Regions from separate parts of the Echinimonas agarilytica genome, predicted to be linked through region 2. Evidence: predicted binding sites of a transcription regulator. Region 2 holds the regulator's gene; the other holds the start of a gene.
The links. The regulator LexA, encoded in region 2, represses DNA repair genes until DNA is damaged. The targets are predictions, from matches to a motif close to TACTGTATNNNNATACAGTA.
Positions count from the first base shown of each region.

Region 1: a site for LexA is predicted at 2,808-2,827, ahead of imuA (translesion DNA synthesis-associated protein ImuA). Genes of this name have one in related genera too.

Region 1 is NZ_JAMQGP010000008.1:230,779-236,037, forward strand. Features, by position in the region: gene NAF29_RS15665 (error-prone DNA polymerase) at 1-624, opposite strand, end outside; gene NAF29_RS15670 (Y-family DNA polymerase) at 631-2,064, opposite strand; gene imuA (translesion DNA synthesis-associated protein ImuA) at 2,052-2,792, opposite strand; gene NAF29_RS15680 (LamG domain-containing protein) at 3,052-3,957, shown strand; gene NAF29_RS15685 (hypothetical protein) at 4,183-4,797, opposite strand; gene NAF29_RS15690 (isochorismate synthase) at 5,024-5,259, shown strand, end outside.
Region 2 is NZ_JAMQGP010000008.1:40,804-46,062, forward strand. Features, by position in the region: gene coxB (cytochrome c oxidase subunit II) at 1-967, opposite strand, end outside; gene NAF29_RS14795 (SulA-like leucine-rich domain-containing protein) at 1,364-1,969, opposite strand; gene lexA (transcriptional repressor LexA) at 1,966-2,586, opposite strand; gene plsB (glycerol-3-phosphate 1-O-acyltransferase PlsB) at 2,725-5,118, shown strand; gene ubiA (4-hydroxybenzoate octaprenyltransferase) at 5,106-5,259, opposite strand, start outside.

The sequences.
Region 1 (5,259 bases), 190 kb from region 2:
AATTGTTTGATTCAGGCGAATAGCTGTTAAGGCATCTTGCAATGGTTGTCGCTGTTTGCAGTGCATAAGCACACCGCCACAAGCAATAGCCTCTATGTCATGCTGCTCTGCCCAACGGGTAACGCTCAAGTAGTGCCGCTTATCTAGCCCCGACAACGGGCGCTCAACCAGTATTCGCCCGCGTTTTCCGCTGCATTCTATGAGCCACTGCGTGGTGTCATCCCAGGTTGATTTAGAATCTGAGGGTAGCCACCCCACAAAACAATGCTGAATATGGTGCTTAATATCACTCCGTGTCATCTGATAATGCCCCTTAGGGCTGCGCATTCGCGCTTGCGTGATCAAAGCACTAAGCTCTGCATAGGCTTGACGCGTGGGCGCCCAAATAACTAAACAGGTCCCACATTCAAGTCGAAAATAGGAACCAACCACCAGCGGAATGTTCGCTGCTTTCGCCGCAACATGAGCCCTAACAATGCCGGCTAAGGTGCATTCATCAGTAATCGCCAAAGCGCTGTATCCCAGTTCTAGCGCCTGTTCAACAAGTTCTTCTGGGTGAGAAGCTGCACGCAAGAAGGAAAAATTGGATCGACAAAATAACTCGGCATACGGAAGTGAGTTCATCGCCACTCATCCAAACCAACCATGGGTAAACCATTGGCCTTGCGCATCTCTAAAAATCCAACACAGCTGATCATCTGCATCTCGGGCAATGAAATAATCGCGCTGCACAGGTTGGTTGTCCCACCAGCCGCTTACGATTCGCTCTGGTGCTGTTTGAAGTTCAAATGACTTCCGTATCAAAGGCTGAGGTTGCGGCAGTAACCAATTGGGTCGTCGCTGTCGCACCGTAAATTCAGGTTCAAAGGCAGCTTTTGCAGCAGGCTTCACACAAGCCCATGAGCGTTCCGGGCGAGGATCAGGGGCACTTTTAATTCTCATTACCGCGCTCGAAGTTAAGCGACTTTGCAAACGACTTAACAGCTGATGGTCGGATAGCCCCAGCCCTGTATTTTGAATAAACAGATCTGAAGCAGGCGCTTGTTGCAGCACTAGGTTTTCAACTTTAATCACCAGACTTTGCACTGGCTCGGACAATGGCATTTGGTGAATTCTAAGTTGCGCAATTTGCATAAATTCATCGGCTCGATGCTCAGGTTCAGCCATTCGAAATATAAGCTCGGTATCCGGTTGTTCACGATGCTCTAATGTCATGCACACACTTTGAGCAGCGAATTGCCGACGCTGTAGATAACGCCCTAATAATTTCAAAATACGCTGTAACGGGAACAACAACCCATCGGCATAGCTAATTTCATGGAGGCAATTCCAACGATACTCAAAATGTGGCAAAGGTTTAAACCACGCGGGTTCTGTATATTTTTGATGAGGCTCCTTTTCACCTTTGAAAGCCGCAAGCCATGCAGCAATCTCTCCGCCAAAGCGTATCTTCCAATCGGCCATAGGGATGTGCAGCAAGTCGCGTAAAGTTTTCATCCCAACCCCAGTTAAAGCAGATTGGCCTGGGGGTTCTAATGGCAGTTGAGTCACCGTTAAATCCGCCACAGCAAGATCCAGTTCCCGCTCACTTCCCATCGGTAAATGTTGCTTTGCCTGTGCCAGCGTGTAAGCGGCCATAGGAGTGACTCCTGCCGCCGCGTAATAGCGAAAACCCGCTTGATGCAGCCGCTGTTCTAGCACTTGCCAATAACTCTGACGCCCTCCAAATAAACGCCACATGCTGCGAGTTTCAAATAAAATGCCACGGTTAAATTGGATGGCTAATTGCGCACATACGTCATAACAAGATTCGGAGATTTGAGAGAGCAATTGCTGTTGATAAGCATTGTCGTCCATTCGCACAGCTGTATCTGGCGCTAGCGCTAGCGCCTTTGCAACGCTCATCCCACAGTGAATTCCCGCTGCAGACGCGAATTCAGAGCATTGCATGACCCGCTTTCGCGCATCAAGTACAATGACACTCATTGCTTCATGCTGAGCGGCAAGCGCATCGGCTTGAAGGTGAGCAAAGTCGACAAACAACCACGCGACTATTCGAGACATAAACCGCTCTGCTGCCAAGGCCCACGAACCAGTTGTGGCGCTATTTCGGTCTCATCCACATAATCATGCAGCGGCTCACCAGGTAAGGTGATACGAACGGCGCTCAGCGGCCACGCCCCTCTGCGCTTTAGGCATTCAACAGACAACATCTGCTGCGCTGAAGTGGCCGATAACACCAACCTACAAGTCGCTGGCGATGCTTCAGTTCTATAGCGCTCTGGCCGTATCAACCATGAAAAACTTTGGCCTTGATCGGCGGCTAATTGCAAGCGTCGAATGTCGGGCCCTTTGAGCTTAAATTTTGGATAAATAGACGATTCAAGCCAACTTAAGACACCAACACAACTGCCACTTTTTAAGCATTGCTCTGTGGCCCATAAACCTTGTTTAGGTTGCTCCGGTTGGAGCCAGAGAATACGCGAAATATCAATGCCCGCAGACTGCAGCGCTGGTGCATATGGAATAAAGGGAGGCGCTACGAATACCAACCACTGAGCATTAGCCGTAGCTTGTTCAGAAAGGCGTGCAAGTATTGGCAATAATAATCGTAGCTCACCAATACCTTGCCCTTGGTGAAGCAATTCAGACACATGCCCACGAGGCCACCCCCCTAATAGAAGTTGATCCATGGCTTCTATGCCTGAAGACATAACCCCATGCGTTCGCGGCTGAACAGCCTTACCACGCCATATTTTTCCGCTATGAAATAGAGGCTGAAGCAATGCCATAAAACACTCGCAAATAACTGTACACTTATACAGTATAAAAAAGGTTCAGGGCGCTGTAAATATGCGATTGTTCTAAGCGCTTTTCCGCAAGCGATGAAAGAGCCGCTTGGTGTTGATCTTCAAGAATAAATCGTCAGCTCTGCGTTTTTATAAAACGGAATGAACATTCATATTTGGCTTTGAAACCGGTATTTTTCAGTTGAAAATAAACCTTGAGCACGTATGGTAAGAAACACTTATAATTAACGGTTAACTGATTATGTTTAACAAAAAAGAAAGTTCCTTACTTCTACTTGCATGTTTGTTCATGGCCATACCTGGTAGCTATGCAGCGAATGAACAATCAGCGCTGATTGACGTCAACAAAGCGAACCCTAATCAGCCCAGCTTCGTTTCATTTCATGACACCACGCCTAAGGGCATGGTTTGGCAAAAAGTTGAAGCTCTATCTGACGAATTTGACCAATGGGATGCCAACAAATGGCTCAAAACCAACTGGAACTACGGCGATACACCGGTCAATATGTTGAATAAGAACTCTGGCGTTGCCGATGGAAATTTGTGGATTAAAGCCACTTTAAACGCAGAAAGTGACGAGCAGTGGTTTGAAACATCTCGTGTACGTTCCAAGGCTAAGATCAAATTTCCCATGTACACCGAAAGCCGAATTAAAACGGCTCATATTTCTGCCTATAACACCTTTTGGCTCAACAACGGTGACATCAATAACCGCGATGAAATTGATATCATTGAAAATAATTCAAACCCATCAAGCGACTACGATAACCCAGATTACCCTTGGCAAATGAGTTCGCAGTATTTTGTGGTCAAAGATGGCACCACTGAGCGTGCTAAAGGCAATTATGACAACCGTAAACTGTCTGACGGCAACACACTAAAAGGCGTCAAATGGAACGAGGCTTATCATGTGGTCGGTGCGTGGTGGAAAGACGAACATCATGTGCAATTTTATCTCAATGGTGAACCCGCAGGCCAAATCACTACTGAATTGCCTTTTACCTTAGAACAGCACCTGATTTGGGACTTGTGGACTCAAGATTCATCATGGGTGGGCGGACTACCGGCCAAGTCAGACCTATTAGATGACTCCAGGAACACCATGAAAGTCGACTGGGTGAGAACCTGGAAGCTAACAGCACAATAAATCAGCTAAGTCATAAGAGCCGACGGTCTGCTGTCGGCTGTCCCCCACTTTAACGCTACCGAATTTCATTCAAATCAAAGCATTCCAATGGCGAGGCCTCAATTGGCCCACAATACGACTAACATCAACGTCAATTACCTCACATTCACCTTTGCGAGATGGAATTGATGGTGATTACGACATCAATCTTGTGCATACGTTGGTGGCCTACGGGCAGTGGGATTTTTACTGATCTTCCAATGCAGCTTGATGACGCTTTTTAAGGCGTTGCTGAAACGCTTGCCATGCCAAGCTATCAGGCCGTTTTCCACAACCGGTGGCGGGCGACCAAATGTGCCCAGACTGTTGAGCATCGAGCACCGATTTATCTTGTACGAAATAACAACGGCCGTTCACTTCAATCACTTGTGCGCCACCGCCCGTGTCGTAAGCCGACTCAACCGGAAAGTGTTGCAACCAAGGTTGAAGTCGAGATTGTAAATTAGCGGGTGATGGTTTTTTATCGGAGGGGTCAGACTGCAATAAAACATTCGCCGAGGCATTTGAGGTGTGAATCCCTTCAGTACGCCAACGGCGCCACGCGGGCAGAGGTGTTGGCTTGTTTTCCTGAGGGTTAGTTTGTAGGGGTTGTTCCATCAAACGTTTTCGAGCCTCTGGTTCCTGCATGTTTTCGCTTGAAAACTCTCGTTCGATCGCCACAGCTGTTGGCTCATTTGAACCGGCTTCATCTAACTCTGAGCGCAAAGGCTCAACAATCACCGGCTCTGGCGGGGATTGCACCACACGTTGGTGAGTGATGAGCTGCGCTTGAATTGGTTTTTTATGCGTTATTAACTGCACGCGCTTACTACCAAGTGACTGTATTAATACTACTAAAAGTAAATGCAGCAATAACGAGGTGAACGCAAATAAAAACCATCCTTGGCGATCATGGAACATGACTATCCGTATTAAATGTCTTACATTCTGTGGTGTAAGACACTCAAATAACTCATGTGTTAGATCATCATTCAAAACAATTTACATAGTATGATGTTTTAACAAGACAAGGACCTGGTACCCATACGTGCAAACAGTTGCTTTAACGCCGCTCGAAGACGCCATCAAAAGGCTATCTCAGCAGCTGGAATGCCTTAGCATTCCGGAGCATCCAACCTTGGTGCAGCTTCAGGTTAAACTTTCAACGACGCAGGCTTTGCCTTGGCTTAACGAGCAAGTTGAATTCCCCAAGCTTTATTGGCAATCGCGCGATCATCAAACAGAAGCGGCAATTTCAGGCAGCGTTGACACTTGGTGGCTGGA
Region 2 (5,259 bases):
CAAGCTGTTTACCAAACGGAGGCATGGCAGTGCCAGCCTTACCATGGAGCACAATATCGATATGAGCGACCTTATCTTCAAGCACCATTGGACTTCCTCTCAACGCCGGAAACATTCCCGGCAGCCCTTGCCCATTTGGTTGATGACATGCTGCACATGACGCTAGGTAGACTTGCTCACCCAACTCCATCAGCTCTTGCTCGCTCATTTGTAGCGCTAGCAAACGTTGCTCTTCTTCGGCAACCGCGGCTTGTTCAGCTTTTTGCTCAGCCATCCACTGGTCGTAATCCGCTTGCTCTTTTGCAATCACAACGATGGGCATAAACCCGTGGTCTTTGCCGCATAGCTCGGCACATTGACCTCGGTAAATACCGGGCTTGGGTACATTAGTCCAAGCCTCATTAATAAAGCCGGGGTTAGCGTCTTTTTTAACTGCAAATTCAGGGACCCACCAAGAATGAATCACATCATCTGAGGTCATTAAAAAACGCACTTTTTTGTTGATGGGAATAACGAGGGGCCGATCGACTTCAAGTAAGTAATTCTCACTTTTTTCGAGTTTATTATCGATCTGTTGGCGAGGTGTCGCCAGTACACTGAAGTATTCTAGGTCATCCTCAAAATAACGGTAATGCCACTTCCACTGGCTTCCTGTAACTTGAATGGTGACATCGGCATCATCAGTATTTTCCATTGCAATGAGCGTGCTCGTCGCTGGGATGGCCATACCCACGAGGATCACAAGCGGAATTGCTGTCCACAATATTTCTATTTTGGTGCTTTCATGGAAATTGGCGGCAACAGCGCCTCTAGATTTACGATGTTTAATGATGGCGTAAAACATTGCGCCAAACACAATGAAGCCAATCACACAACAAATGTAAAAAATGGTCATATGTAGGTCATACACACGGCCGCTTACTTCGGTAACGCCTTTGGTCAGGTTTAACGGCATATCTTCTGCCATAACTTTACTTTGAATCAGTAAGGCTACAACCGCAGACAGTCCTTTTCGTACAACGCTCACGTTAATTCCTCCATCCAGCACGTGATAAACGAGCGGTATCAGATAACGTAGACAGCATTATGCCGAAGACATAAAAACGTTATTGGTTACATTTAAAGAATTAAGTAAATCTTAGGTTTAGTCTAGAGATCTCTCTAGCAGAACCGTATTTCAAACTTAAGATTCAATTAGATAGAGCAGAAGCTCTATTGCTGGAATTTAGCTAACTAGCTGTTTTTGAATTGGTTGTTTTTTATTCGATTGTTAAATATTTTTAACAATGGATAAAAACTAATTGTTAGAAAGGTGATCTACTTCTCTTGCTCGACTTCTTTCTGAGCAAGAGTAAACGCAGATTTAATGCAGATTATCGTTACTTGCGTCTAACTGATTGTTTTCCAAACATGGAAGCACTATTTTTTGGGCATCAGAACTATGCTGATGAGCAATGATTTTTAACTGAGAGCCGCAGCTTGCAGTGGTATCTTCCATAGGAAATACAAAACTCAATGCGTTTTTTCCTTTAGAAGCAAGCTTTAGCCGCTTGATATCCCGCTCATCTAAAGAATCAGGCCATGCCAATATACATGCTGCATTGTCATTTCGCATCGCTTGTTCAGTGGCCCAAAGCGTATCTGATTCGCGGCGGCCATGAACAATCAGTAAATGCTCAGGTCGCAAGCCCTTCATCTCTGAGATTTCATCTAAAACCCATTTAGGCGGATTGAGTAACACCAACCACCGGCGTTGCTGACTTAACGCTTTGAGAGTCAGTTTTAGCAGTGAGAATACGGCACTGTGTTGGCCTGCCAACACTTCATAAATATGACCACTTTGCCACCCACCATTAGGTAGCTCGCTATCAATAAATGCATGACCAGATGTCACTGTTTTAACAGTATTAAGTCCATTTGGGTGCCAAACACCCGGGTGTTTAATCTTTGTCTGCAGTAAATGTTTCATAACCAATTCCCATTACGAATCACACCAACGGCCAACCCTTCAATATTAAAAGGTTGCGTTCTCAAATCGACTTCGATTGGTGCAAAGTCTTCGTTTTCTGCCAGCAAGGTCACGTGATGCCCTTTTTGTTGTAAACGCTTTACCGTGACATCGTCTTCAACTCTGGCAACTACTACTTGCCCATTTCGTGCGACTTGAGTGCGATGTACGGCCAACAAATCACCATCAAGAATGCCAATGTCTTTCATGCTATCGCCGTGAACACGTAACAAAAAATCAGCCTTGGGACTAAACATCGATGGGTCTACTGCGTAATGTGACTCAACATGCTCTTGAGCTAAGATTGGCTCCCCTGCTGCAACTTGACCAATAAGCGGCAAGCCAGACTCATCATTCGATGCTTCTTCGCCGAGAATTCGAATCCCTCGCGAGGTACCTGCAAGTATTTCAATAACGCCTTTTCGTGCCAGGGCTTTTAGATGCTCTTCAGCAGCATTCGCGCTACGAAAGCCCAACTGGCGAGCAATTTCAGCTCGTGTTGGAGGCATGCCTGTCGCATCAATTGTGTCTTTAATCAGTTGAAAAATTTCAGCTTGTCTTGGGGTTAAAGGTCGCATCTTTATGCCTGTTGTTTTATACAGTACCACTGTACAGTAATACAGTATTGCCATGATCGCAACACAAAATAACAACAGAATATTGTTTTCAAGCTTTGTTATAATTGCGGTTCTTGTACCTACTTTGCAGCTTCAAAAATGATTCATCACTCCAAGTTCTTCGCCTCTATTATGAAGTGGCCATTGAAACTATTGGTTCATACGCGTCCAATTTGTTCTGACGCGATTGAAACGCTGGCTGAAACCAAACAGCCCGTGGTTTATGTCATGGAGAACGATTCTGCCGTTGATACCATGATGCTTGCTGAGATTACCTCCAAAGCTGGCCTTCCCAGTCCATATAGTCACAGCGCACATCCGTCTGTTTTATTTATTAGTGGTAAGCGATTTGGTAGGACTCACCAAACTAGATTGAAAAAAGCGCTTCGCGCCTTGTTGGAAGCTCACAAGGCTTCCCCCGAACTCGATATTCAGCTGCTGCCGGTGCAGCACTTTTGGGGGAGAAATCCCGGCAAGACAAAAGCTGGATTATTGTCTTGGTTGGCCGAACGCCCAACCCCGGGTTGGCTCCGTAAAGCGTGGACGGTTCTGTTTCTTGGACGCTCTCATTTCGTGCGTTTAGCCACACCTGTATCATTACACGAATTTGCCGAGCGCTTTGGCGACAATGACAAAAGTGCTCACCGTATTGCCCGTTTGGCCCGCGCCCATTTTTATCGTCAACGTTTGGCCTCTACGGGTCCTCGTTTACCGAATCATAAGCGCATGTTTAAAGAGCTGTCGAAAAACCCAGCAATTGCGCAAATCACCGATGCAGATCCGGGCAAACAAGAGCAGATGCGCGCACAAGCTCAAGTGTATATGAAGGAGATTGCTGCTACGTATTCTAATACTTTGGTGGTGATATTAGATCGCTTCATGACGTGGTTATGGAACCGCATTTATGGCGGCATCAACATCAACAACATGGAACAGGTACGCCAACTCGCTGAATCCGGGAAGGAAATCGTCTACGTACCTTGCCACCGAAGCCATATGGATTACATGCTGCTTAGTTATGTGATTTATCAACAAGGCTTGGTTCCCCCTCATATTGCAGCCGGTATTAACTTAAATTTCTGGCCGGCAGGTCCAATATTTCGCCGCGGAGGAGCATTCTTTATTCGCCGTTCATTCCGGGGTAACAAGTTGTATTCAACCGTGTTTCGGGAGTATTTGAGTTGGTTGATTAAAGAAGGCTTTCCTGTCGAATATTTTACCGAAGGGGGTCGCAGCCGCACGGGCAGATTGCTGTCGCCTAAAACCGGTATGTTCGCCATGACAGTTCAAAGCCAATTGGTTTCTGAATCTCGGCCGATTGTATTTGTGCCTATCTATTTAGGGTATGAGCACGTCATGGAAGTCACCACCTATTTGAAGGAATTAAAAGGCGAAGATAAAGAAAAAGAAAGCCTTTGGAACAGCCTGAAGATTATTGGCAAACTGCGCAATTATGGACAAGGTTTTGTCAATTTTGGTACGCCTGTATCACTCGACGAACACCTCACCAAAATCGCCCCGCAGTGGCGCCAGGAACGTATGGAGGACCGGCCCAAATGGATGTCCCAAGCGGTCAACTCATTGGCTGAGAATGTGATGACCGAAATCAACAACTCGGCCGCCGTCAACGGCCTGACTTTAAGCACATTGAGCTTACTGAGCTGCGAGAAAAGAGCGCTGAGCGAACAAAGCCTCGCAACATTTATGGATGTATGTTTAAGCCTAGCGCGCAATGCGCCTTACCACGAAAATACCACAGTGCCAGTGCAAACGGGGCAGCAGTTACTAGAACAAACTCTCGCTCTAGAAAAACTCACCGTGACCAAAGACACCTTTGGCAACGTTGTGAGTCTGGATAAATATGGTCAAGTGGTAATGACTTATTACCGCAATAACATCATCCATGTATTTATCATTCCTTCACTGGTTGCTGCGCTAATCGATGCGCGCGACAGCACTAGCAAGCACGATCTGCTGTTCTGCGTTAAGCAATTGTACCCATTGCTAAAAGCCGAGTTATTTTTAGGTAAAAACGCAATGACGCTAACCGAGTATGTGGACGCAATCCTTCAAGATTTAGCGCGCCAACAGTTGGTTGAAATGTCTGCGGAGGGACTCATCACGCCCCCAGAAAAACGCAGCGAAAAGCGCGTACAGTTAAGGCATTTAGGGCAAATATCGGCCGAGACCATTCAACGCTACTCCGTGGTACTTGAGCTATTAACGCGTAATCCCGACTTAAGTCGTAATCAGCTCGAAAAACTAAGCCGAGCAGTTGCTGAGCAACTCGGTCGTTTACACGGTATACGCGCGCCGGAATTTTTCGATAAGCAATTGTTTGCCAGCCTTTGTATTAAGCTAAAAAACATGGAGCTATTGGAACAAACCGAAGAGGCACGCCAAGGACTGCAAGGTTTACGTCAGCTCACCTCTGAATTGGTGAGCACCGAGGTGTACCAGTCGATTGTGCAACTACTGAATCAAGACCAATAAATCGATGCAATAAAACCAACCGTTATCACCATACCTACACGATTATTGGCTCGAAACGCGGCAAAGCAATGCGCTCTGTCGCGGTTTCTGATCCGCCACAATTGATGAATGAACATCAACCCCACCAAGATCAACACCACC